4 regions of the Sporosarcina sp. P19 genome follow, and region 3 is predicted to be linked to each of the others. Evidence: riboswitches for the same ligand, from Rfam matches in the RefSeq annotation. Region 3 holds a riboswitch; each other region holds the start of a gene.
What was found. Region 3 has a riboswitch for cobalamin ahead of CSV74_RS09450 (hypothetical protein). Riboswitches for the same ligand answer to the same signal wherever they lie in the genome.

Region 1: linked by a shared signal. The riboswitch ahead of CSV74_RS06775 (ribonucleotide reductase N-terminal alpha domain-containing protein) and the one ahead of CSV74_RS09450 (hypothetical protein) in region 3 are both predicted to bind cobalamin.
Region 2: linked by a shared signal. The riboswitch ahead of CSV74_RS11930 (ribonucleoside-diphosphate reductase subunit alpha) and the one ahead of CSV74_RS09450 (hypothetical protein) in region 3 are both predicted to bind cobalamin.
Region 4: linked by a shared signal. The riboswitch ahead of CSV74_RS12340 (ABC transporter substrate-binding protein) and the one ahead of CSV74_RS09450 (hypothetical protein) in region 3 are both predicted to bind cobalamin.

Annotation. Positions count from the first base shown of each region.
Region 1 is NZ_PDYR01000004.1:135,496-141,326, forward strand. Features, by position in the region: gene CSV74_RS06745 (aldehyde dehydrogenase family protein) at 1-528, shown strand, start outside; gene CSV74_RS06750 (BMC domain-containing protein) at 552-836, shown strand; gene pduL (phosphate propanoyltransferase) at 870-1,745, shown strand; gene CSV74_RS06760 (EutN/CcmL family microcompartment protein) at 1,762-2,067, shown strand; gene CSV74_RS06765 (BMC domain-containing protein) at 2,042-2,383, shown strand; gene mdh (malate dehydrogenase) at 2,470-3,420, shown strand; gene CSV74_RS16615 (hypothetical protein) at 3,797-3,967, shown strand; cobalamin riboswitch at 4,134-4,310, shown strand; gene CSV74_RS06775 (ribonucleotide reductase N-terminal alpha domain-containing protein) at 4,483-5,757, shown strand.
Region 2 is NZ_PDYR01000011.1:11,761-17,591, reverse strand. Features, by position in the region: gene CSV74_RS11935 (flavodoxin) at 1-110, opposite strand, end outside; gene CSV74_RS11930 (ribonucleoside-diphosphate reductase subunit alpha) at 98-2,320, opposite strand; cobalamin riboswitch at 2,481-2,657, opposite strand; gene CSV74_RS11925 (alanine/glycine:cation symporter family protein) at 3,119-4,540, opposite strand; gene CSV74_RS11920 (glycerate kinase) at 4,604-5,725, opposite strand.
Region 3 is NZ_PDYR01000007.1:97,487-103,317, reverse strand. Features, by position in the region: gene CSV74_RS09470 (Rossmann-fold NAD(P)-binding domain-containing protein) at 1-609, opposite strand, end outside; gene CSV74_RS16920 (NAD(P)H-binding protein) at 625-996, opposite strand; gene CSV74_RS09465 (TetR/AcrR family transcriptional regulator) at 1,197-1,757, shown strand; gene CSV74_RS09460 (GNAT family N-acetyltransferase) at 1,820-2,284, shown strand; gene CSV74_RS09455 (MATE family efflux transporter) at 2,281-3,627, shown strand; cobalamin riboswitch at 3,777-3,967, shown strand; gene CSV74_RS09450 (hypothetical protein) at 4,218-4,439, shown strand; gene CSV74_RS09445 (ABC transporter permease) at 4,488-5,831, opposite strand, start outside.
Region 4 is NZ_PDYR01000011.1:97,204-103,034, forward strand. Features, by position in the region: gene CSV74_RS12330 (YwiB family protein) at 1-114, shown strand, start outside; gene argS (arginine--tRNA ligase) at 111-1,778, shown strand; cobalamin riboswitch at 2,373-2,499, shown strand; gene CSV74_RS12340 (ABC transporter substrate-binding protein) at 2,640-3,626, shown strand; gene CSV74_RS12345 (FecCD family ABC transporter permease) at 3,619-4,611, shown strand; gene CSV74_RS12350 (adenosylcobinamide amidohydrolase) at 4,614-5,831, shown strand, end outside.

The DNA.
Region 1 (5,831 bases), on a different contig from region 3:
ATGGAAACAAAAGTGGGCAAGGATGTACCGTTTTCATTGGAGAAATTATCACCGATTTTCGCTATGTATATTGTCGATGGTGTGAAACATTCGAAAGAAGTTTGTCTTGACTTGCTGAATCTTGGTGGACGTGGACACAGCTTGGTGCTTCATACGGAAATCGATGCAGTCGCTCGTGAATTTGCTATGGAAATGCCAGTTTCACGTATTATGGTCAACACGATGTCGTCCATTGGAGCAGTTGGCGGTACGACAGGCTTAATGCCATCATTTACATTAGGATGCGGAACATTCGGCGGCAACATCACATCAGACAACGTTACAGCTAAGCATTTACTGAACATTAAGCGGATGGCATACGGCACGAAGGAAGTACAGTTACCGAAGCACTCAGAGCCAGTAGAAAGCTCGAACGATCAGCTTGTATCCAATGTGATGAACAATGTATCAGCTTCAACAAACAGCAACATTGATCCAGCATTAGTACAGAACTTAGTCAGTGAAATTGTTAAACAACTTTCAAAATAAAACACTATTAGGAGGAAATTATTATGAATAGAGAAGGTACAGCATTAGGAATGGTAGAAACTAAAGGATTAATCGGGGCAATTGAGGCTGCAGACGCAATGGTGAAAGCAGCAAGCGTAAACTTAGTAGGTAAAGTACATGTAGGCGGCGGAATTGTAACAGTTATGGTACGTGGCGATGTAGGCGCAGTAAAAGCAGCAACAGATGCAGGGGCAGCTTCTGCACAACGTGTAGGCGAATTACTATCTGTTCACGTTATCCCAAGACCACATAATGAATTAGAACTGATGTTACCAAAAAGCGAATAATCACTGCTGACATAGTAGAAAGGCGTGAACTAAATGAATCAGCAATTGATTGAGCAGATTGTCGGAGAGATCCTTGGACAGCTAGGGCAAAGTCCCGTTCAATTGCCGGAACGAGCGGTTCCCATTGCGGTTTCCGCCCGTCACGTACATTTACAGCCTGAACATGTGGAAGTATTATTTGGCGCAGGGTATGAATTGACACAGCGGTCCGAGCTCTCACAGCCGGGCCAATTCGCCGCGAATGAAACGGTGATGATTGCAGGACCTAAAAGCAGTATTGAACGCGTACGTATTTTAGGACCTGTCCGCAAAGCAACCCAAGTTGAGGTCAGCTTTACGGATGCTATGAAACTCGGCGTCAAGCCTCCGCTTCGGGAATCCGGCAATATTGAAGGATCTGCACCGATTACACTAATTGGACCAAAAGGTAGTGTGCATATAGACCAAGGATTGATAATTGCGCAGGCGCATATCCATATGGCACCTACAGATGCTACGCGCTTTGGCGTGGTAGACGGGGAATATGTCACAGTGGAAGCAGATGGAGTCCGATCTATTTCATTCCGCAATGTACGCATTCGGGTGAATGAGCGATATCGCCTTGAAATGCATATCGATACCGATGAAGCAAATGCAGGTTTCATTACACAGGGGTCGATTGGGCGTCTGGTGAAACCAAATGACGCAAAAGAAACGGTACCTATGCAAGCGACGACGGAAACAACGAAGTCACCTGATCCAGTAGTACGTATTCCAGAGGCGCTTGAATTCACCAAAAAACTTTTGTCGGCTGAAGACGTGGCTGATATTTCGGAAAAGGAAATTGTCGTCAATAAAGGCACAATTGTTACGGCACTAGCAAGAGATACAGCACGGGAACTCGGTAAAATGATAACTAGTAGAAAGTAGAAAAAGGTGATTACGCATGCGAATGGGTAGAGTGATTGGTAATGTATGGGCAACCCGTAAAGAGGATGGATTATCAGGACTTAAGCTATTAATCATCCAGCCAATTGATGCACACGGCAATAATATACAGTCGCATATGGTCGCGGCAGATCGAATTGGGGCAGGGGTTGGTGATGAGGTACTCATTACGAGTGGCGGTTCTTCACGCTTTATTTTACCAAAAGAAAACCCGATCCCAATCGACGCGGTCATTATTGGTATTATCGATTCAACAGAAGTAAAGAGAGGTGATATACATGAGTCAAGCGATCGGAATGATTGAGACAAAAGGATTGATAGGATCGATTGAAGCAGCAGACGCAATGGTAAAGGCATCTAATGTGGAGTTAGTATCACAGGAGATGGTGGATGGTGGTATCGTAACGGTCGTCGTTCAAGGTGATGTCGGAGCAGTTCAGGCAGCTGTGGATGCAGGTCGCGATGCAGCAGCGCGTGTTGGTGAATTGCTAGGTGCACATGTGATACCGCGTCCTGATGATTCAGTATATGGCATGGTGAAACCGCTAATGCCAACTACTCCAGAAATTCCTAAAGTAAAGAAAGCGATAGAAGCGAAGAAGGCACCGAAGAAAGACTGAAGGCGAATTACCTATGAGCATTTGCGAAGTTTTATTGGGCATAAACTCTTCGGTCATAATGAAATCTATAGAAAGGAGTGGTTTCCATGGCTTTCAAACGACATAAAATTGCAGTCATTGGAGCGGGTCATACGGGTGCGACTGCCGCATTGATGGCGGCGCAGAAAGAATTAGGCGACATCGTATTAGTCGATATTCCTGACCTCTCCAATCCTACCAAAGGTAAAGCACTCGATCTCCTTCAGACAAGTCCTGTGCAACAGTTCAATTCCCGCATCACAGGTACATCGAATTACGAGGATATTGAAGGCGCTGCAATGGTGATCATTACAGCAGGCGTCGCACGCAAACCAGGTATGAGTCGTGATGATTTAGTTGCGACCAATGCGAAGATTATGCGTTCTGTTTCTGAACAAGTGAAGCGTTACGCACCAGACAGCATTGTGCTGATTTTAAGTAACCCGGTAGATGCGATGACATATGTTTGCTATAAAACAACGGGCTTTCCTAAAAATCGTGTAATTGGACAATCAGGTGTGCTCGATACTGCCCGTTTCAATACGTTCATCTCGGAAGAATTGAATATTTCTGTAGAAGATATTTCGGGCTTTGTCCTTGGTGGACACGGCGATGATATGGTTCCACTTGTGCGTTATTCATACGCTGGGGGCATTCCGTTGGATAAAATCATTTCGAATGAACGATTGGAAGCAATTGTGGAGCGTACTCGAAAAGGCGGTGGCGAGATCGTCTCGTTGTTAGGTAATGGTAGCGCGTATTATGCACCTGCTGCGGCTTTGGTAGAGATGGCGGAAGCAATTATCAAAGATAAAAAACGAATTATGCCATCTATTGCTTATTTAGAAGGCGAATATGGATATCAAAATATCTATTTAGGCGTTCCTACTGTTTTGGGTGGCAATGGTATCGAGAGTGTAATCGAACTCCCGTTAACAGAGGAAGAACAAACAGCGCTCGATCAGTCAGCTGATTCTGTTAAAGCAGTGATCGAAATTTGCGAAAAGCAGTTGTCCTAATAACTACTGATCTCTCTAAGTCGTAAAGGGGACTTAGGGAGATATTTTTGTATAGGAAGAGGTTTTTTTGGCGCATTTTAGTCATTAAATGATAGAGAAGTCAAAGCTTATCTTAAAAGCTGACAAAAAGTTAATAAGGAATTACAACTTTTATATTTACTTTTATTTACTTGCATGGTACAATAAACAGAATTCACAGATTTATTAAACGTGCCTTTATTACACTAGTTCGGAAATATATAAAGAACTCATTTCCTTTCGCCTTTAAAATGTAAGCGCTATCAATAGGCCTTTTATTAATAAAAGCGAAGAAAATGTTCTTTTTTCCCCGACAAGGCATATACTATGAAAAATACAAATCCAGGAGGTAATTCTTATGCAAAACAACACCTATCAAAGCAATTCAGCACTACCAGAGCAAAACGAGACGTTCTATTTGATCACAGGTTACTCAGAGAATGGTTTCATCCATGGGATTACATGGGAAGAAGCGTATGTTCAAGGATTGGCGGAGTGCGGCTGTCTATGCGAACAACAACTCATGTAAGTAATGAAGAAAGCTCGATACAGGGTGCCTAGCAAAAAACGATTGTGGATGTACTCACAGTAGTTTTCTGCATAGGCACCCTGTTTAGTTATGTCTTCCTTCTTATTGAAAACAAACGCTACCACCCTCTATGTTATCCATGATAAAATGAAGTCAATCAAATAAATGAGTTTGCACGATGCGCTGGTACCTATCAAGGTATAAAAGGGAATCCGTAAACCGGAGCTGTCCCCGCAACTGTACACACGGACGACCGCTAGAATTAGCCACTATGGAGACATGGGAAGGCACTGGCGGAAGGATGAAGTGAAGCCAGGAGACCTGCCACGTATCGTCAAAGCGACACTTTCTTCGGGGGTTGAGGAGTGGAAGCAAAAAAGGTATCTGCATCTATACATTTTGTATAGAGTATATTCAAGTTGCCTAAATTTGTTTCCTCATTCACAACTATTGCAATCATCTTGCCGAAGAGGCGGAATGATTGTTTTTTGTTGTTTACGAAAGGAGACCGCGACATGAGATTATGTGAACAAAATGAGGAACGTATACACGAACGTGCACTGTTGCAGATATTGTATAAACAAGCAGAACAACAGCGTGGAAGACCAGTTTATTCAGGATTTCATCAAGTAGTAAGGAAACTGTTACAGGACGGGTTATACGGTCAATGGATCTATAACTATTCAGCAAGTGAAATCAAATGGCTTGGCTTGCAGATTGTAGCTGAACGCGACCGACTGATACCTTCTGCACAATTGCAGCAATATATGAATGAATTTGTAACATCTGATTATCATGATAAGCGGATAGGACTGCCTCAGGAAAGGCTTATGCTCATAGCAATGGGTGCAATGCAAAATGAAACAGTCCAGCGCTTGCAGAAAGTAAAGGAAGCATATTGGATGCTGAGCCATGGTTATGTGACTTTGCCAGCTGAGGTTATGTCATTCTTCGGTAAGACGTTCTATCAGCGAAAGACGAGAGTCCAGCAATATACAATGGATATCGCTGACGACAGAATAGCATCATTTTTATCAAGTAAGGTTAAAGAAAAGCATATACGTATACCCGATCATTTTATGGAACAAGTAAAAGCGTGCGGCTCTTGGTGTTTATTTGATGCTGAACAAGTAGAGCGTATTTTTGGATGTTCATTTGACAACTTCAACAGTGAAAGATTTTCCCACTCTGCTGATAGTTCCTCTATTGGGCATAAAAAAGTCTCTGCCATCGGATTGATGAAACGGCTGCTTGGAAGTGAAGGAATTGTTGTGCATTTTCCTAATAAAGAACGACAGGAAAAAGCAGTATTATGCTCGTATATTCAATTACCGTACGTACTGCAGGAAACGGAGTTGGCACGTACTTGTACCATACTTGTACGTTTACTGAACGGCATTGAAAGTATATGGGGACGTACTATACAAATTGAAGTGGCAGGATGGGAAACCGCTATAGCTGAACAGAAAATTGCTTTACATTCAGAGAGGGCCCTTCTGTTTATTGAAGAGGTAGCCCGAGAGATAAATCGTTCCTTGGAGGTGGCATCCTGTCGAAGCGGAATAAATACTCCTCTGCGCAAAGCGGCCTCGGTTATGCATCGTTCGATATACCAAGCGACAAAACAACAGCAAATCGCCATGATCGACCGAATAACTGCAGAACAGCGCCATACCGATCAAGGCGGATCGGTCACGCTAGAGAAGTCTGCAACCATTGAAACAGCAGAACTATTACAGCTGCTCATAAAGGCATGGAGCTGTGGAATTCCGGAAGTCCGACTTATCTGAATCACCTCTATTGTAGTGGAAACTGAAGTGGCGTAAACTAAGTATGACTAGCAGTTTTCATCCGAGGTGAGACA
Region 2 (5,831 bases), on a different contig from region 3:
ATACGATAAGTATCGACTTCGACGCCTTCATTTTGTAAACTTTCCGTAATCAATTCCGCTACTTCCTGCGTGTTGCCACTCCAGGATGCATAGGCGATTAAGAATGACACCACTCGCACTCCTCAATCTCAGCTGCGGTTGAACGCATATAGTACGTTGTTTTCATTCCTGACTTCCATGCCTGCAAGTGCAAGTCCAAAATAACGGATGCGCGGATGGAGTTTGGTACATAGATGTTGAATGAAATCGACTGATCGATGTGCTGCTGACGAGCGGCGTTTTGCTTAATAGACCAGCGCTGATCCACGATGTAAGCGGAACGACGGTAGATGTCATACGTGTTGTGATTCAAATCCGGTGCGATGACCGGTAATTTATAGTCTTTCTTCTCTTCATGGTAGAACGGCTTGAATACTGGGTCAATTGACGCTGTGGAGCCTGCGATAACCGATGTCGAACTGTTCGGTGCGACTGCCATCAAGTAGCCGTTACGCATACCGTTCATTGCCACATCCATGCGCAGTTCACGCCATTTATTGGAATCGTATTCGCGTTGATCGAAGTATTCGCCCGTTTGCCAATCCGAACCATCAAACAATGGATACGCGCCTTTTTCTTTTGCTAATTCCATTGATGCTTTAATTGTCAAATACGCGATATTTTCATATAACTCGTCTGCAAAGTCCACCGCTTCATCTGATTCCCACTGAATGTTTTTCAATGCGAGTAAATGGTGCCAGCCGAATGTGCCGAGTCCAATTCCACGGTAGCGTGCATTTGTGCGTTGCGCTTGTACAACCGGGATTTGGTTCTGATCGATGACGTTGTCGAGCATACGTACTTGAATTTTGATCAAACGGTCTAGTACGTCTGCTGTAACAGCTTTTCCAAGGTTAATCGATGACAGATTACATACAACGAAATCGCCTGGCTTCGTGCGTGTGACAACCATATCGTCTTCAAGCGTTACGGATTCATGTGTAGACGCTGACATATTTTGGAGTATTTCTGAACACAAATTACTAGAATAAATCATTCCTTCATGCTTATTCGGATTCATACGGTTTACTTCATCACGGTAGAACATGAATGGCGTTCCTGTCTCCAGCTGGCTACGCAGGATCCGTTTCATGATTTCAATCGCTGAAACCGTCTCTCTTGATAAATCTTCATTGCGGACACATTCTTCATACTTCTCGCGGAATGTTCCTTGTCCTTTTGTTTCATCATAGAAGTCTTCCAATGAATAGCCCATTTTCGTGCGGACTTCATGTGGATCGAATAAATGCCAGTCTTCACGGGACTCGACTTTCTCCATGAACAAGTCCGGCAAGCAAACGCCTGTGAAAATGTCATGTGCACGCAAACGGTCATCGCCGTTATTGAGCTTGAGATCGAGGAATGTGAAGATATCTTGATGCCATACGTCGAGATACACCGCCACGGCACCTTGACGTTGACCGAGTTGATCGACGCTGACTGCTGTGTTGTTCAGCTGTTTGATCCATGGAAGAACACCGCTTGACGCGCCTTCGAATCCACGAATCGATGCACCGCGAGAACGAACTTTCCCTATATAGACGCCGATACCGCCACCGAATTTCGACAAGTTCGCGATATCCGTATTGCTGTTATAGATCCCTTGTAATGAATCATCCACTGTATCGATAAAGCAACTCGATAGCTGACCGTGCATCTTGCCTGCGTTCGATAATGTAGGTGTCGCAACCGTCATGTACAAATTGCTCATCGCCCAGTACGCTTCGCCGACTTTATGAATGCGGTCTACTGTTTCGTCCTGCATTAACGTCATCGCAATGATCAACCAGCGCTCTTGCGGAAGCTCCACTGACTGTTTCTTAAAGTTTACCGTTACATAGCGGTCTACTAATGTTTTTAATCCAATATATGTGAATAATAGGTCACGAGAAGGATCGAGTAGCTTACCGATTTCCTGAAGCTCGTCCTGGCTGTATTTCTCTGTTAGAACGGGTGTATATAACCCCTCTTCCACCAAGCGTTCTACATTTTTCGCAAAATCGGTATAGACATCCGCTCCACGCAATGCTTTTTGCTTTGCATAGACGTCGAACAAATAAATACGCGCCGCTACAAACGTCCAGTACGCATTTGCTTCATCAATACGGCTTAAAGATTCTAGCACCATCGCGTTCGTCCACTCAGTTGCCGAGCTCGCCGGGTGACGCTCCTGGAATTTCTCACTCGCTTCGATCAACGGCTCGATTTGCTTCTTGCCGAATTCCTCCTGTAAGTTTTCCATCAATAAATTAAGTCCCACAGATTCTTGAATTATAGCCATTATATCCGCTCCCTTTAGTGAATTAATTCGGTTATGTACTAAATAAAAAAGCTCCCAATAAAAATCGGGAGTCGTCGATTGACGCTTAGTAGATTGCGGAAAGTTTTAGGCAGACTGAAAAAAGACTGCTTTGTGCTTTCACTCTCCAACCCCGAAGAATGTTTTGCTGAGATGACTGGCAGGTCTACTGGCTGGCACATCGTTCTTCCATCTTTCCTTCCCGCCGTAGCAGTGGTTTTTATAAGATAGTCGTCCGTGCCCTCAGTTGCGGGGGCAGCTCCGTTAGTGGCGGATTCCCTTTTAAACTTCGTGGGTACCAATTCATCTAATTGCTGTTAAACACTATATATAGTGTGTTAATTCATATATAACCCTAACATGTTGTGTTCAAACATGCAAAACAAAAATCGAACCGAGGTCCAGAATCCTTCTTCTGAACTACGATCCGATTTTTTATATTCAATATTTTATAGTATATCAAACTTTTTACTTCTTGACTAAATTGATTGTGTGAACGTTTTAAATTAGATAGTGAAAACTAAAAGTGGAAGGGATGAGGGCTCCAGCCGGGGGACGCGTTCCGAAGGGCCCGCGGCGAGCCAACCAGTTCGCTTCGCTCTCTTTGGTTGTCTCTCCTGTCGGGCTGATCCTTCCGGAGTCGCCCCCGTCTTCCGCCCTCAACCTACTTTCTAACGTAGACCACCTAGAAACTTCACTGTATTTTTAGTACCAGTTCGAAGTCTTAAGAACATAAGGCTAAAGTTCAAAACATAAAAAGCCCTAGATTATCTCTCAATATCACAAGCGATCTTCCGCTCTTTCAGCTGTTTCTTCCCAACATTCTGCGCCTTTTAGTTCAGGAATGCTGGCTGATTTGAAGACGGGATTTCTGCCGGCTCTTCGTTGTTTCGTGAAGTCGTCGAGTACTTTGAAGGCGATTTTGCCGAGTAGCAGAATGACGATTAGGTTAATGATAGCCATTAGTCCCATGAAAAGATCGGCCATGTCCCATACTACTTGTACTTTTGCAATGGCTCCGAAATATACCATAGCAAGTACGAGAACTTGGTAGATTCGTTTCCATACGACGTTAGCATTGATGAATTCAATATTCGTTTCGCCATAGTAATAGTTTCCGATGATAGAACTAAAGGCGAAGAACATGATCGCAACGGCGATGAAGTATGGTGCCCATGCGCCGACTTGTACGGCCATGGAATTTTGTGTCAAGATGATCCCGTTTGTTTCACCTGATTGATACAAACCGCCGAGCAAAATAATGAATGCTGTGGCAGAACAGATGATAATCGTATCGAAAAACACACCTAGACTTTGTACCAATCCTTGTTTTGCCGGATGCGATACGTTCGCTGTAGCGGCTGCGTTGGGCACACTACCCATACCTGCTTCATTGGAGAAGAGACCGCGACGTACACCTTGCATCATCGCCATCCCGATTCCGCCACCCATGACTTCTTTAATTCCGAAAGCATGCTCGAATATTAAGACAATCAAGCCTGGAACTTCTGTGATATTTATAATCACGATGTATAGGGCTACTAAAATATAGAAGGTTGCCATGACGGGTACGATGGTCTGTGTTACTTTGACAATACGTTTGACGCCGCCAAAGACGATCATCCCTGTCAACAGCATTAAACCAACCCCAATACCCCAGTTCGGAATACCGAATACTTCAGTAAAGGACTGACTAATCGTGTTAGATTGTACTGCGTTAAATATGAATCCGAAACACATCGTCAATAAAATCGCAAAAACAATTCCAAGTTTTCGCCAGCCAAGCGCTTTTTGCATATAATACGCTGGCCCTCCGCGGAATGTATCGCCGTCTTTCACTTTATACACTTGCGCCAATGTACTTTCGATGAATGCGGTCGCCATACCGATAATAGCAATCACCCACATCCAGAATACCGCACCCGGACCACCGATTCCGATCGCAAGGGCTACCCCCGCTACGTTACCTGTTCCTACACGTGATGCGGCACTAATCGTGAATGCCTGAAACGGAGACACCCCGTCATTGCTATCTTTCTTCTCTACAATCAGACGGAACATCTCGCGAAATAAGCGTACTTGCACAAATTTCGTGCGAACCGTGAAATATAAACCTGTTGCCAATAAAAGTCCAATTAAAACATATGTCCAAATGAAATTATTCGCCGGCCCTACAAGCCAGTCGATCGCATCTTGAAACATCTGACCACCTCCTTGTGTATTCTATACCCTACTTGTCTAGTTACTATGCTCGGCATAAAGAAACTATTTTCTACTTTGCATGACGGTTGACGCTTTATTCTCCAACAACACTGCTGCATATGCCATCAATTCAGCCAACGACATCTTCCCGTCATCTAATGAATGTAATTCGGAGAACCACCCGAGAAGCTCTTGACGCGCCGCTTCTTCAATAGCCCCCGAAATGACTATGACCGGAACCCCCTCTACTTTTGCAAGCTTTGCAATCCCCATTAATGCCTTGCCTGCAAGCGTCTGCCGATCTGTCTTACCTTCACCCGTCACAATGAAATTTGATGAAGATAGATGCTTTGCGAAGTTCATCGACTCGAGCACGACATCAATTCCACTTTCAAGACGCGCCCCACAGTAGGCAATTAATGCACCTGCACTTCCCCCGGCCGCACCTGCACCCCGTAACTCATGCAATCTCACGCCTGTCCGCTTTTCCGTCTCGTCTGCCAGATGACGTAACCCTTCATCCAAACGCAGAACCATTTCCCCATTCGCCCCTTTTTGCGGACCGAAAACAAACGACGCACCTTGCTCACCGACAAATGGATTGTCCACGTCGGACGCAATGCGAATGTCCGTCTCCAGCAAACGCTTATCTAGTTGCGAGGTATCGATTTCATTGATGAACGGAAGCGCTTCCCCATTTATCTGCAACAACTGTCCGTCAGCAAGGAAACGTACGCCTAGCGCTTCGAGCAAACCTGTTCCCCCGTCAGTCGTCGCACTGCCGCCAAGTCCAATAATCATTTTCCTGTATCCCGCATCCAGCGCATGACGAATTAATTGTCCCGTGCCAAATGTTGACGCTTTCATTGGATCCAGTTCATGATCCTCAAGCAACAGCAAACCGGACGCCTGCGCCATTTCAATGACCGCTGTCTTGTCGTCACCAAGCACACCAAAACACGCATCGATTGCGCGGCCCAGCGGATCTTGCACAGACACCGTTCGCAACGTCCCACCAGTTGATGAAACGAGAACAGCAAGCGTCCCCTCGCCACCATCCGCAACCGGCAAACGTACTATTTCTGCGTGTGGATAGACTTTTTTCACTCCACTATATATAGCGTCGGCCGCTTCTTCCGCATGCAAACTTCCCTTAAATGCATCAGGCGCAATGACAATTTTCACGGCTCACACTCCCTTTAATCGTATTCTAGCAGATTACGTGGGAAAAGTTACCGTAAAATATTGGTTAGTGCATATATTTTTATAATGAAGGCTTTCAGAATTCTCT
Region 3 (5,831 bases):
TTCAATTCTTTGCACTGAACGAACATCTTGCTTAAGCGGCCCCATTGTTGGCTTCTTCTTTGACACTTCTTTTTCTTTCAATTCCGCCTCCAGTGCTTCTCTTGCAGCTTGAATGAACGGGATTTCTCCATCACTAATCCCTTCCATGTAACGCTCGGAATGGACGACCATTGGATGTTTCAAACTCTCCACTAACGGATACACAATCTCTTTTGGTGTTTGTGTAACTAAACGTAACCAGAGCCTCGACAGACTTAAGGAGAAGAATGGCACATCTAACATTTTTGATCGCGTTCCCGCTACTTCAGCAGTCTTCACCATCATCGACTTATACGTCATGACTTCGGGGCCGCCTATATCGATAGATCGTTGCGCGGGTTCAAAGTCCAATAGTAATGAGCTTAATGATTTCATCACATCATCCAGTGCTACAGGCTGTGTATTGGAGCGTGTCCACTTAGGTAAAATCATTACTGGAAGTCTTCTAACTAGCTTCGATAAAATTGGGAAAGAAGAACCTTTTGGACCGACAATTAGCCCTGCACGTAATGCGGTAACAGGAACGTTATATGAGCGTAAAATCCGTTCTACTTCTAAACGGCTTTTCAAATGGCGAGATAAATCTTATTCATCTTCATCGGGGCTAATTCCGCCCAAATAGACAATTTGTTTAATTCCTTGTTTTTTAGCTGCCTGCGCAAAGTTATCCGCTAAAATGACATCCATATCTTCAAAGGCACCTTGAGATAATTTCGCTGATTTTAGCATAGAATGAACGAGATACACCGCAATGTCCGCACCAGCCAAGCTCTTCTCAGCATCTTTCATAGAAAACAGATCACAAGACCGCCACTCAACGTCTTCCGTATTCTCCCGCCGATCTCCATTTCGTGACAGACCAATAACTTTTGCTTTTCCTTTTAGCTTTTTCAATAGATTATTGCCTATATATCCACTAGCACCCGCAACGGCTACAACCAATTTCCCTTCTCCCATACAACCCCCACCCTCTCTCGTACGTGTACAGTAAAACTACCCTGTATAAGGAGTTTATAAGCCTATCTAATTAAATAATATTGTTTTTAAGCAGCGGTCTTTGCTTTTTATATTAAAAGTACTTATACTAGATAAGAACGATGAAAACTGTATATGTTTTTTTAGTTTTCATTCGGTATATACGGATAGGGGTACGATAAATGAAAGCACGTATTATGAAAGCTTTCCTCGAAGAAGTTCATGAAAAAAGTATGAAGTTTACGATGGATGATCTAGCCAAAAGACTAGGTATCAGCAAACGGACATTATACGAACACTTTTCTTCGAAAACGGAAATTTTAGATGCGATGATCGACTCGACATTACAGGAGTTCGACGAAAAAACCGATATCATTATGAAAGACGATGAACTACATCTTGTCGATAAGATTAAGAAAGTCATTACGGTCATACCGAAATACAATGACTTTTATAACTGGCAAATACTTGATCAAATGAGAAAAACACATCCCCAACAATGGGAGCGAGTACACGCTGCACTTCATGAATGGGATGAACTTCGTGAATTAATTGAACAAGGAATTCATGAAGGGATCATTGCAGATCAAAACGTAGAGTTACTTATGAAGTTGATTATAGATGCAACCAACTCTACACTTGATCGAAAGTTTTTCTACGAAAATCGTATGACGGTAACCGAAGCATTGGATTCCATTGTTGATATCCTGTTGTTCGGATTTATTAAGAAAAGTGATGACTAAATAAACTAATAAAACAAAAGAAGTTTTACTGTTTTACAAAAAAATGAAAGCGAGATGGAATTATGAGCCTCCACGCATGTGAGGTAACGAATGAAAATTGGCAGGATGTTGCCTATTTATCCGTACACGAAAACCAAAAGAACTTTATTGAAAGCAATTCATTTTCACTAGCACAATCTCAATTCGAACCAGAATGGAAGTCCATTGGATTATATGATGGAGAGGAATTAGTCGGCTATGCTATGCATGGACGTGAAGCAGATGGCAACGTATGGCTTGATCGCTTTATGATAGATCAGCATCACCAAGGCAAAGGTTATGCTAGCAGATTTCTTAAACTTCTACTTACGAGAATGGAAGAAAAGTATCAATGCAACAAGATATATTTAAGTATTTATCCAAGTAATAAAGCCGCACAGCATTTATATGAAAAATTCGGTTTTAAGTTAAATGGTAAAATTGATGATGTAGGTGAATTCCCTTGTCTCATCATGGAACTTGATCTTCAAAGGAGCCCTGTGCAATGAGTTCTTCTTCACCCAAGTTCAATAAATTGGATACTGAGCCAGTAGGACGTATCTTTTTACGTTATTTAATACCGTCAACTGTCGGTATGTTGCTGATGGCAATCAATATTGTGGCGGATGGTATCATGGTCGGTAATCGATTGGGTGCAGAAGCATTGGCGGGAGTCGGAATTTCGGCTCCCGTTTATACCATATTTTTTGCTATTTCCTTATGGATTGGTATAGGTGCCGCCACAAAATACTCGATGGCAATGGGTGCTAAAGATGTGCTTAAAGCTCGTTCGATTTTCACACATGCAATCATTTCCATTTTCTTATTCACCATTATATTAGGCTTAACCGCCTTTATTTTTAGGGATTCGCTAGCATACGCACTTGGAGCGAATACCACTACATTTCCATATGTATCGCAATATTTATTTGTGATATTACTGTTTGGCTTTATCTTTACTATAGAAAACACATTTAGTATTTTCGTACGTAACGATGGTGCACCGAACCTTTCGATGGCTGGGTTAATTGTGACGTCGGTCGTCAACATCATCTTGAATTATGTGTTCTTATTCATTTTGGATTACGGTGTTGCCGGTGCTGCAACCGCTACAATTATTGCATCCTTTATGGGCATGTTAGTACTACTCGCCCACTTCTTTAAGAAAAACAATAACTTAAAATTGATTCGCTTAAAGTTCAATAAAAAGCTGTTCCTAGCCATTCTTTTCATCGGATTTCCGAGCTTCCTTTCCGAGTTGGGAATTTCCTTCTTTACCATTACACATAATATTGCGTTCGAACGGATGGCCGGTACAGAAGGTGTTGCGGCATTCTCTATTTTAAACTATGTGCACAGTGTCATGCTTATGCTATTCCTCGGGATGGGTGGTGCCATTCAGCCGCTGATCAGTTATTATCAAGGCTCTGGTAACCGTATAAGGATGAAGGAAACCGTTAAAAAGGCCACTCTCACAGTGGTCATCGCGGGTGCTGTGTTCTTCCTTGTCGGACAGTTTGCAGCAGGCCCTATCGTGTCTATTTTCGGAGACTTCACACAAGCCGTCAGGGATTTGGCTACTACTGGAATTAATCTATTCTTCTTTGCCTATTTGTTCACAGGTACGAATTTTGTCATGATGACTTATTATCAATCTGTCGGCAATGTACGGATGGCCACTTGGATCACCGCTTCACGTGAAATCATCGTCATGTTGATTTTCTTGATGATCTTGCCACGCATCTTCGGATTGAATGGTATTTGGTTATCCATTCCCGCTTCTGAGCTTGTCGTATTTATTGGCGTGTATTTATATCAAAGGAACGCTACTCGACATTCGTTAATCGGCTAGGCGTTGGTCTATAGAACAGTACAGAAACATAAATCATTGTTCTAAGCAGCGCGTTCCATAGAATTAGTGTGAGTACGTGTTGTAGTAGAGAATGTTGCACTATTTTTGTTCCTTTCATCAATAAGAGTGCTATACTGAAAGAGCAACTGAATATCGTGTTAGAGATAGGTGCGTTTATTTTTCTTAAACGCTTAAAAGGGAAATCGGTGAAAAGCCGATGCTGTCCCGCAACTGTGAGTTGGAGTATAATTCGTTACCACTGTTTCACCGTGAGGGAAATGGGAAGGTGAATTATACGTTGAAGACGAGCCAGGAGACCTGCCTAGATCAGTACACACCAATACCCTACGCGGATAGGAGGTGTCAAGTGCGGCTTATGAAAAATTACACACAAGCCGACGTACGAAAAAACGGAATCAGGACATTCATTAGGTGGCTTCGATATAGTTTCTATCGATCCAGCATATGTGTATTTCCTGCCGAACCGTTTAATTCGTCACGGCTTCCCACTTAACATTCTTCCAGGTATTTACCGGAAGGATGTTTTTTATGTCAACGAATCCATACAAACACGATGAGGAGAATGAATTATGCACAATCAAACAATTGATGATTTTACAAACTTATTAAAGGACACATTGATGTCGGATCGAGTGAGCACTCACTCTACTCCCCTTCCTATACTAGTGGAAAATGTAAAGAAACAAATTGCTGAAGACACTTCAAATGACTCTGCAGAAAAAAGCAAACAACTAGCTAATTTAGATAAAGCATATCAAATCGTAGTTGCTGAATTAGTAGGTAGTAACTAATTCGTAATAAAACACCCCTGACCTTAATGTGTCAGGGGTGTTACTATGTTATAAAGAATCTTTAATCACACGCTTATAATTCAATACGGAAAGCAAGCCAAATATAGAATAAAGCGCTGTGTATATGAACATCACAATAATCGTGGGCGCCAGCATTTCAGTACCGAATAAGAACCAGCCGGATTTCACCGCGAAATAGCTGTGGAAGAGACCGACGACTAACGGAATACCGAAATTAAATAACTGCTTTCGTTGAACCCCTTTTAGCAAATCTGTTTGTGTATAGCCCAGTTTACGAAGAATAGTGTAGTTCGATTTTTCATCTTCACTTTCGTCCATTTGTTTAAAGTATAAGATACAGCCAGAAGTGACAAGGAAAGCGAGGCCGAGGAATCCCACGATGAACATGATCATGCCTGCACCTTGCATTTGTTTCGTTCTTTCCTCAAACTTCGATTCATGTCCTGCCCAGTCGTTTATTCCCAACACATTAAATATATCATTCGCTTTTTCTAGATCATTCTCATTCTCGATATCCACTCCATGATATTCCGTAAATTCGGATTCTACGGAAGGATCTATATCTACATTCATCTGCTGGAACACTTGATCATCCACTACCGCGACTACAAAACCATAGGTTACACGTATGGGCAAAACAACTACCCTTTCTGTCCCTTCCAGTGTTAGATCATACTCATGCTCTTTGCCTTGGAAAACGACTTGCTGATCTTCTTTGAATTTCATGAAGTTTTCCGTTAAATTATCAGAGTTGACGAAGAGCACTTCCTTTTCTGCTACGTCTATCTCCGGTAATCCTTTATCACTAATAACGATCATTTCTGTATCGGTATAACTTATATCTTGACTATCCCCACCGGCAATAGATAGTACTCTCGATAAATCAACAGGTGTATTCAATAGATCGATAGCTGTCTCTGTATAGGCAATGCTTTCACTTTCAAGCGCCTGTGTAAATTCCATTGCACGCGTAGTATCAGGAATAGTAAAGTCGGCCGGAATAGTTCGCTCTACTGACTTCTCTACTGAGTAATACGAAATATAACTTAAAGAAAGTAATGCAATGGATAGCGCAGATACCGATGTAATAATCATTAATAGAAGAGAATTCGATTTCATTCGAAACATAATTGAAGAGAGAGACAGCACATCGTTAACGTTCAGATATCCTCCTTTACGTTTACGAATCAGGTTAAAGATAAAGCTAACGGAGCCTTTATAGAACAAATACGTTCCCATGACGACAGAAGCTAGTATGATGATCATCACCAGAAATAGCTGTTCGCCTAGGAACACACTACTGAATAATCGAGATGATAAATAATAGCCGAATACAATGAGTAGAATACCGAACACACCGACAACCGCCTG
Region 4 (5,831 bases), on a different contig from region 3:
AATCAACTGGAGTGGGTACCAGGACGCTTTACAGTAGCGTACGACTTACATTCAGACGAAAGTTTATTAGGGAAATACCATTTGACAATAACCTACTCGGAGGTAACACAATGAATGCAGTAGAGCAGATTCAACATGAAATTAAAGTAGCATTGCACGAAGCGATTGAAAAAGCACAATTAGTAGAAGGTGCAGAAATTCCGGAAATTAAACTGGAATCACCAAGAAGTAAAGAGAACGGTGACTATGCAGCGAATATCGCCATGCAGTTGACGAAACTAGCAAAAAAGCCACCACGGGCAATCGCGGAAAGTATTTTGGAGCACCTCGATACGACGAACACAGCAATTGACTCCATTGAAATCGCTGGACCTGGCTTCCTCAATATTCGCTTGAAAACAGACAGCCTTGGAAATATCGTGAAGACCGTCCTTGATCAAGGAGCTGACTACGGACGTTCCGACAGTGGACAACAACAAAAAATTCAAGTTGAATTCGTCTCAGCGAACCCAACAGGCGACTTGCACTTAGGGCACGCACGCGGAGCTTCGCTAGGCGATTCATTATGTAATATTCTCGATAAAGCAGGCTATGACGTAGCGCGCGAATACTATATAAACGATGCAGGTAATCAAATAAACAACTTGGCGTTATCTATAGACGTTCGTTATTTCGAAGCGCTTGGATTGGAAAAAGAAATGCCTGAAGATGGCTATCGTGGTGCAGATATTATCACGATCGCAAAAGGCCTGGTCGAACAATACGGCGACAAGTATGTCGATGTTCCAGAAGAAGAGCGACTGGCATTTTTCCGTGAGCACGGCTTGAATATCGAACTGGATAAACTGAAGAAAGACTTGGCGGACTTCCGCGTTCATTTTGATAACTGGTTCTCAGAGACGTCCCTATATAACAACGGCAAGATTGAAGTCGCACTTAATAAACTTCGTGAAAACGGCCATGTCTTTGAAGAAGACGGTGCCACTTGGTTCCGCTCCACTACATTTGGTGACGACAAAGACCGTGTACTAATCAAACAAGACGGTTCATTCACATACTTAACACCGGACATCGCGTATCACCAAGACAAATTGAGTCGCGGATTCGATAAACTCATCAATATTTGGGGAGCAGACCACCACGGATATATTCCACGTATGAAAGCGGCAATCCAAGCACTTGGCTATGACCGCGATACGCTCGAAGTAGAAGTGGCGCAAATGGTTCAGCTCTATAAAGACGGAGAAAAATTCAAGATGAGCAAGCGGACAGGCAAAGCAGTCACACTGCGTGAACTCGTAGAAGAAGTCGGCTTAGACGCTGTACGTTATTTCTTTGCGATGCGCTCAGGCGATGCACAAATGGACTTCGATCTAGATTTGGCAGTATCCAAATCCAATGAAAACCCTGTCTATTACGCACAATATGCACACGCACGTATTTGCTCGATTCTACGTCAGGCAAAAGAACAGAACGTAGAAGCGTCAACAGAGAACGTCACGTTATTGCAAGATGAAAAAGAGCTAGAGCTACTGAAGAAGCTCGGAGACTTCCCGAAACTAATCAGCGACTCGGCACGCATGCGCGCACCGCATCGTGTAACAACATATATCCAGGAACTAGCAGCTACATTCCATAGTTTCTACAACGCTAACAAGGTGCTTGATCCGGAAAATAAAGATCTTTCCGAAGCACGTTTGGCTTTGATTACAGCGACTAAAACGACGATTGCGAACGCGTTGAAATTAGTTGGCGTGCAAGCACCTGAAAGAATGTAATATATCAAAAAAGGCCAAGCAGATCGACTGCTTGGCCTTTTCTTTGTGAATGGGAAAGGGGAAAGCAACGTTTCGCTGCGTTCCAGGCGGACGCGTTCGGGAGGGGTCTCACCTGATATCCTCCCCGGGTCGCCGCCTCAAGTACAAAGATGTGCTCCTAACGCTTCGCTTTTACTCGCAAAAGCCGTCCTCCGTAACGGCTCTCACTTCGCTTCACTAGTGTTTCTTTCTTGAGTTAGAGAATGAAGTTCAAGAGCTTACGGGTGATTATGTTGTGAGGTCGGGAGGAAAAGGCAAAGTTTCGCTTCGTAATTCTTTGGTTTAAAAAGTTCCAATGACGCTAGACACATCAACAACTTAAAAGCGGTTCAACCTGCCAACACAACGAAAAGTAGGGAGTGAGGCGGAAGCAGGGGGCGACTCCCAGAGGATCAGGTCGACAGATGAGACAACCAAAGAGAGTGCAACGAACTGGTTGGCTCATCGCGGCCCCTCAGGAAAGCGTCCCCCTGCTGGAGCCTCACTCCCATGCCCCACTCAATCTCCTCCTATCCCCTGTACAACCAACGCTATTATCGCTATAATAAGTCATAATTACATATCTTCTAAAAAGGTTCTCAAAACTTGAGATGAAAAGCGAAATCGGTTCAAATCCGATGCGGTCCCGCCACTGTATGTGCCATGCACAAGCCAGGTCACCTGCCTTTTTAGAAAATGAAGTTCCGCAGCAACCTACGAGGATAGGTACAGTGGAAGAAATCACGTATTGATTTCATCCCGCCTAATCCTTCGAACTATCGAAGGTTTTTTTCATGTCTGCGGCTTGCGTAATGCAACACACATATTAAAGGAGGAACACACATGAAGAAGTTTTGGCAACTGATGCTGACGGCAATGCTTGCGGTACTACTACTCGCAGCATGCGGAAGTGACAGTAAAAAAGAAGAAACACCAGCAGATGAAAAACAAGCTGGCGAAGAAACGAACACAGAACAACAATCGACGGATACAACGAGTTATCCATACACCCTGACAGACGCGGCTGGCAAAGAACTTACATTTGAACAAGCGCCGGAAACTGTAATTTCATTAGTTCCAAGCAATACGGAAATTTTATTCGGTATTGATGCAGGAGATCAAGTCATTGCAGTAACAGAAAACGATGACTACCCTAAGGAAGTAACGGAGCTTGATACAGTAGGGGACTTTACGGTCAACGTGGAAAAAGTCATTTCATTGGAGCCGGAAGCAGTATTTGCACATGAAATGATGATGGGTTCAAGTGAAGAAGGATTGAATCAAATTCGTGACGCAGGCATCCCTGTGATCGTCGTACCAAATGCTGAGACATTTGACGAGACATATGAAACAATTGAACTGATTGGTGCAGTCATGGACAAAAATGTGGAAGCGAATCAAATCGTCGAAGATATGAAAACAAAAGTTGCGGATATTGAAAAGAAAGCAGCAGACATTACAGACAAGAAGCGCGTGTTTGTTGAAAACTCCGATGCACCTGAAATTTATACGCCAGGAAAGGGAACATTCCCACAGCAATTTTTAGATATGATAAACGCTGAAAACATCGTGACAGAAGAGGGCTGGATTATGATCAGTCCTGAAAAGATTGTAGATGAAAATCCGGATGTAATTTTGGCTATGTATAGTTATATTCCAAACGTCGTAGAAAACATTAAAACTCGTGACGGGTTCGATGCGGTTACTGCGATCAAAGAAGATCAAGTCATTCAATTGGATGAAGATATTACAAGCCGTACAGGTCCACGTTTAGCTGACGGATTAGAATTGTTTGCAAAAGCAGTCTATCCTGAGGTATTCGGTGAATAAAACCGCTCTCGCCTATGTCGTGTCGATTGCCACGTTGCTTGTGGCAATCTGGCTCGGCGTATCGATCGGTACAGTGAAAATACCAATAGAGACGCTATGGAATCAATCGGACGCGACCGCAAGTAATATTTTGTGGAAGATCCGTATGCCTCGTGTGTTGCTGGCGGGAATCGTCGGTGCCTCACTGGCTATTTCAGGAGCCGCTTTCCAAGGGCTGTTGAAAAACCCATTAGCTGATCCTTACACCCTCGGAGTGTCATCCGGTGCCTCTGTCGGCGCCGTGATCACACTCTTTTTTGGTATTTCTCTACCGGTTCTTGGCGCATTCACCTTACCTGTATTTAGTATGGTCGGTGCTGCAGTGACGATGTTTCTAGTGATCGGTTTTGCCCGTCTCGTCGATCGATCAATGAAAATGGAAACGATTATTTTGACAGGCATTATTTTCGGTTCGTTTCTTGGCTCCGTGCTGTCGCTGATGATCGCGTTAACGCAAGAAGAACTCCGTCAGATCGTGGGTTGGCTGCTTGGTAGCGTATCCATGCGCGGATGGAATTATATTCTAATGGTACTGCCGTTTTTCATCATCGGCTCATTCATGCTGTGGCTCAATCGTCGCGAATTGAACGCTTTATTATTCGGTGAAGAACGCGCGCATCATCTTGGGGTCAATGTCAAACAGCGTAAATTAATGATTTTGCTTGGCGGTTCGGTATTAACCGGTTCTGCTGTTGCTGTGTCTGGGACAATCGGCTTCGTGGGCCTAGTTGTCCCTCATATGACACGTATGCTATGGGGCTCTGATCACCGTCACGTGTTGCCGTTATCATTATTCAACGGTGCCTCATTATTAATCATTTGCGATCTCGTCGCACGAACGGTTATTTCGCCGGCTGAATTACCGGTCGGCGTCATTACAGCATTCATTGGCGCTCCGGTGTTTGCTTACATCTTTTACAAACAACGTAGAAAAGGAGCGATGTGAAGATGTTGCAAGTGGAGAACTTATCAGGAGGCTACGGCAAAGAACCGATTGTGCGAAATGTGTCGTTCCACGTGGAAAAAGGAGAAGTTCTTGGGATTTTAGGGCCGAATGGTAGCGGAAAGTCAACCTTACTGAAAATCATTTCGGGTATTTTGCCGAAACAAAGCGGCAAGGTAATGATTGCAGGAAAACCTTCTGGCGCATATAGCCAAAAGCAATTCGCGCAGCAAGTAGCCGTCTTGCCACAGCTTCATGCCCATGCTTTTTCCCATAGCGTGAAAGACACCGTCGCTCTCGGTCGTTATCCGTATCAGTCAGGGATTTTCTCGAGCTGGTCGGAGCTGGACGAGCAAGCGGTGCAGGAAGCGATGAACCATACAGGTGTCACGCGATATGAAAATACCGCCATTGAATTATTATCTGGAGGCGAGCAACAACGCGTATTCGTTGCGCAAGCACTCGCCCAGCAAGCACCTATTTTATTATTGGATGAACCAACGAATCATCTAGACATTGCGCATCAGCAGCAATTGCTCGATACGATCCGCAATCAAGCGAGACAGAAGGGGATCACGGTCATTTCAGTATTTCACGACATCAATCTGGCCGCTCTTTATTGCGATCGCCTGCTGCTGTTGAAGAACGGGGAAGTAGCATCAATGGGTGTACCGCAAGACGTTGTACTCGAGTCAGAGATTCATCATGTGTACAATGCGCGTGTCAAAACGCAACCCCATCCTGAAATGCCAAAGCCTCAAATGACGCTATTGCCGAACTTGCAAGAAAAGGTAGAACAGTTTTGTGTAAAGAAAGCGGACGTAATGATTCAAGAAGATCATGTCTTGTTGCAATCAAGCCAACCGTTGAAGACGATTTCTTCCGCTGTCCATAATGCAGGACTTGGTTGGTATCGGACGTTCGTCAATCGAGGTGTGCGTGCGGATTATATGATCGATGATGTCCAACGCGAGAATACGGAATACTTGCGAGCTCTTGGTTATCATCTGACAGATACAGTCGCGATGATGACTGCCGTTAGTCCTGAGCACGTTGAAGTAGAAGAGTACGAAGGAGAATTTGGCTCGATTGTCGTGGCGGTGACAGCAGGTGTCGGAAACGCAGTGGACGTTTCGAAGTCCTGGCAACGTGAAGATATTCCTTACATCGGGACGATCAACACATGGGTATTCATTAACGGCGAATTAAGTGAAGAAGCTTTC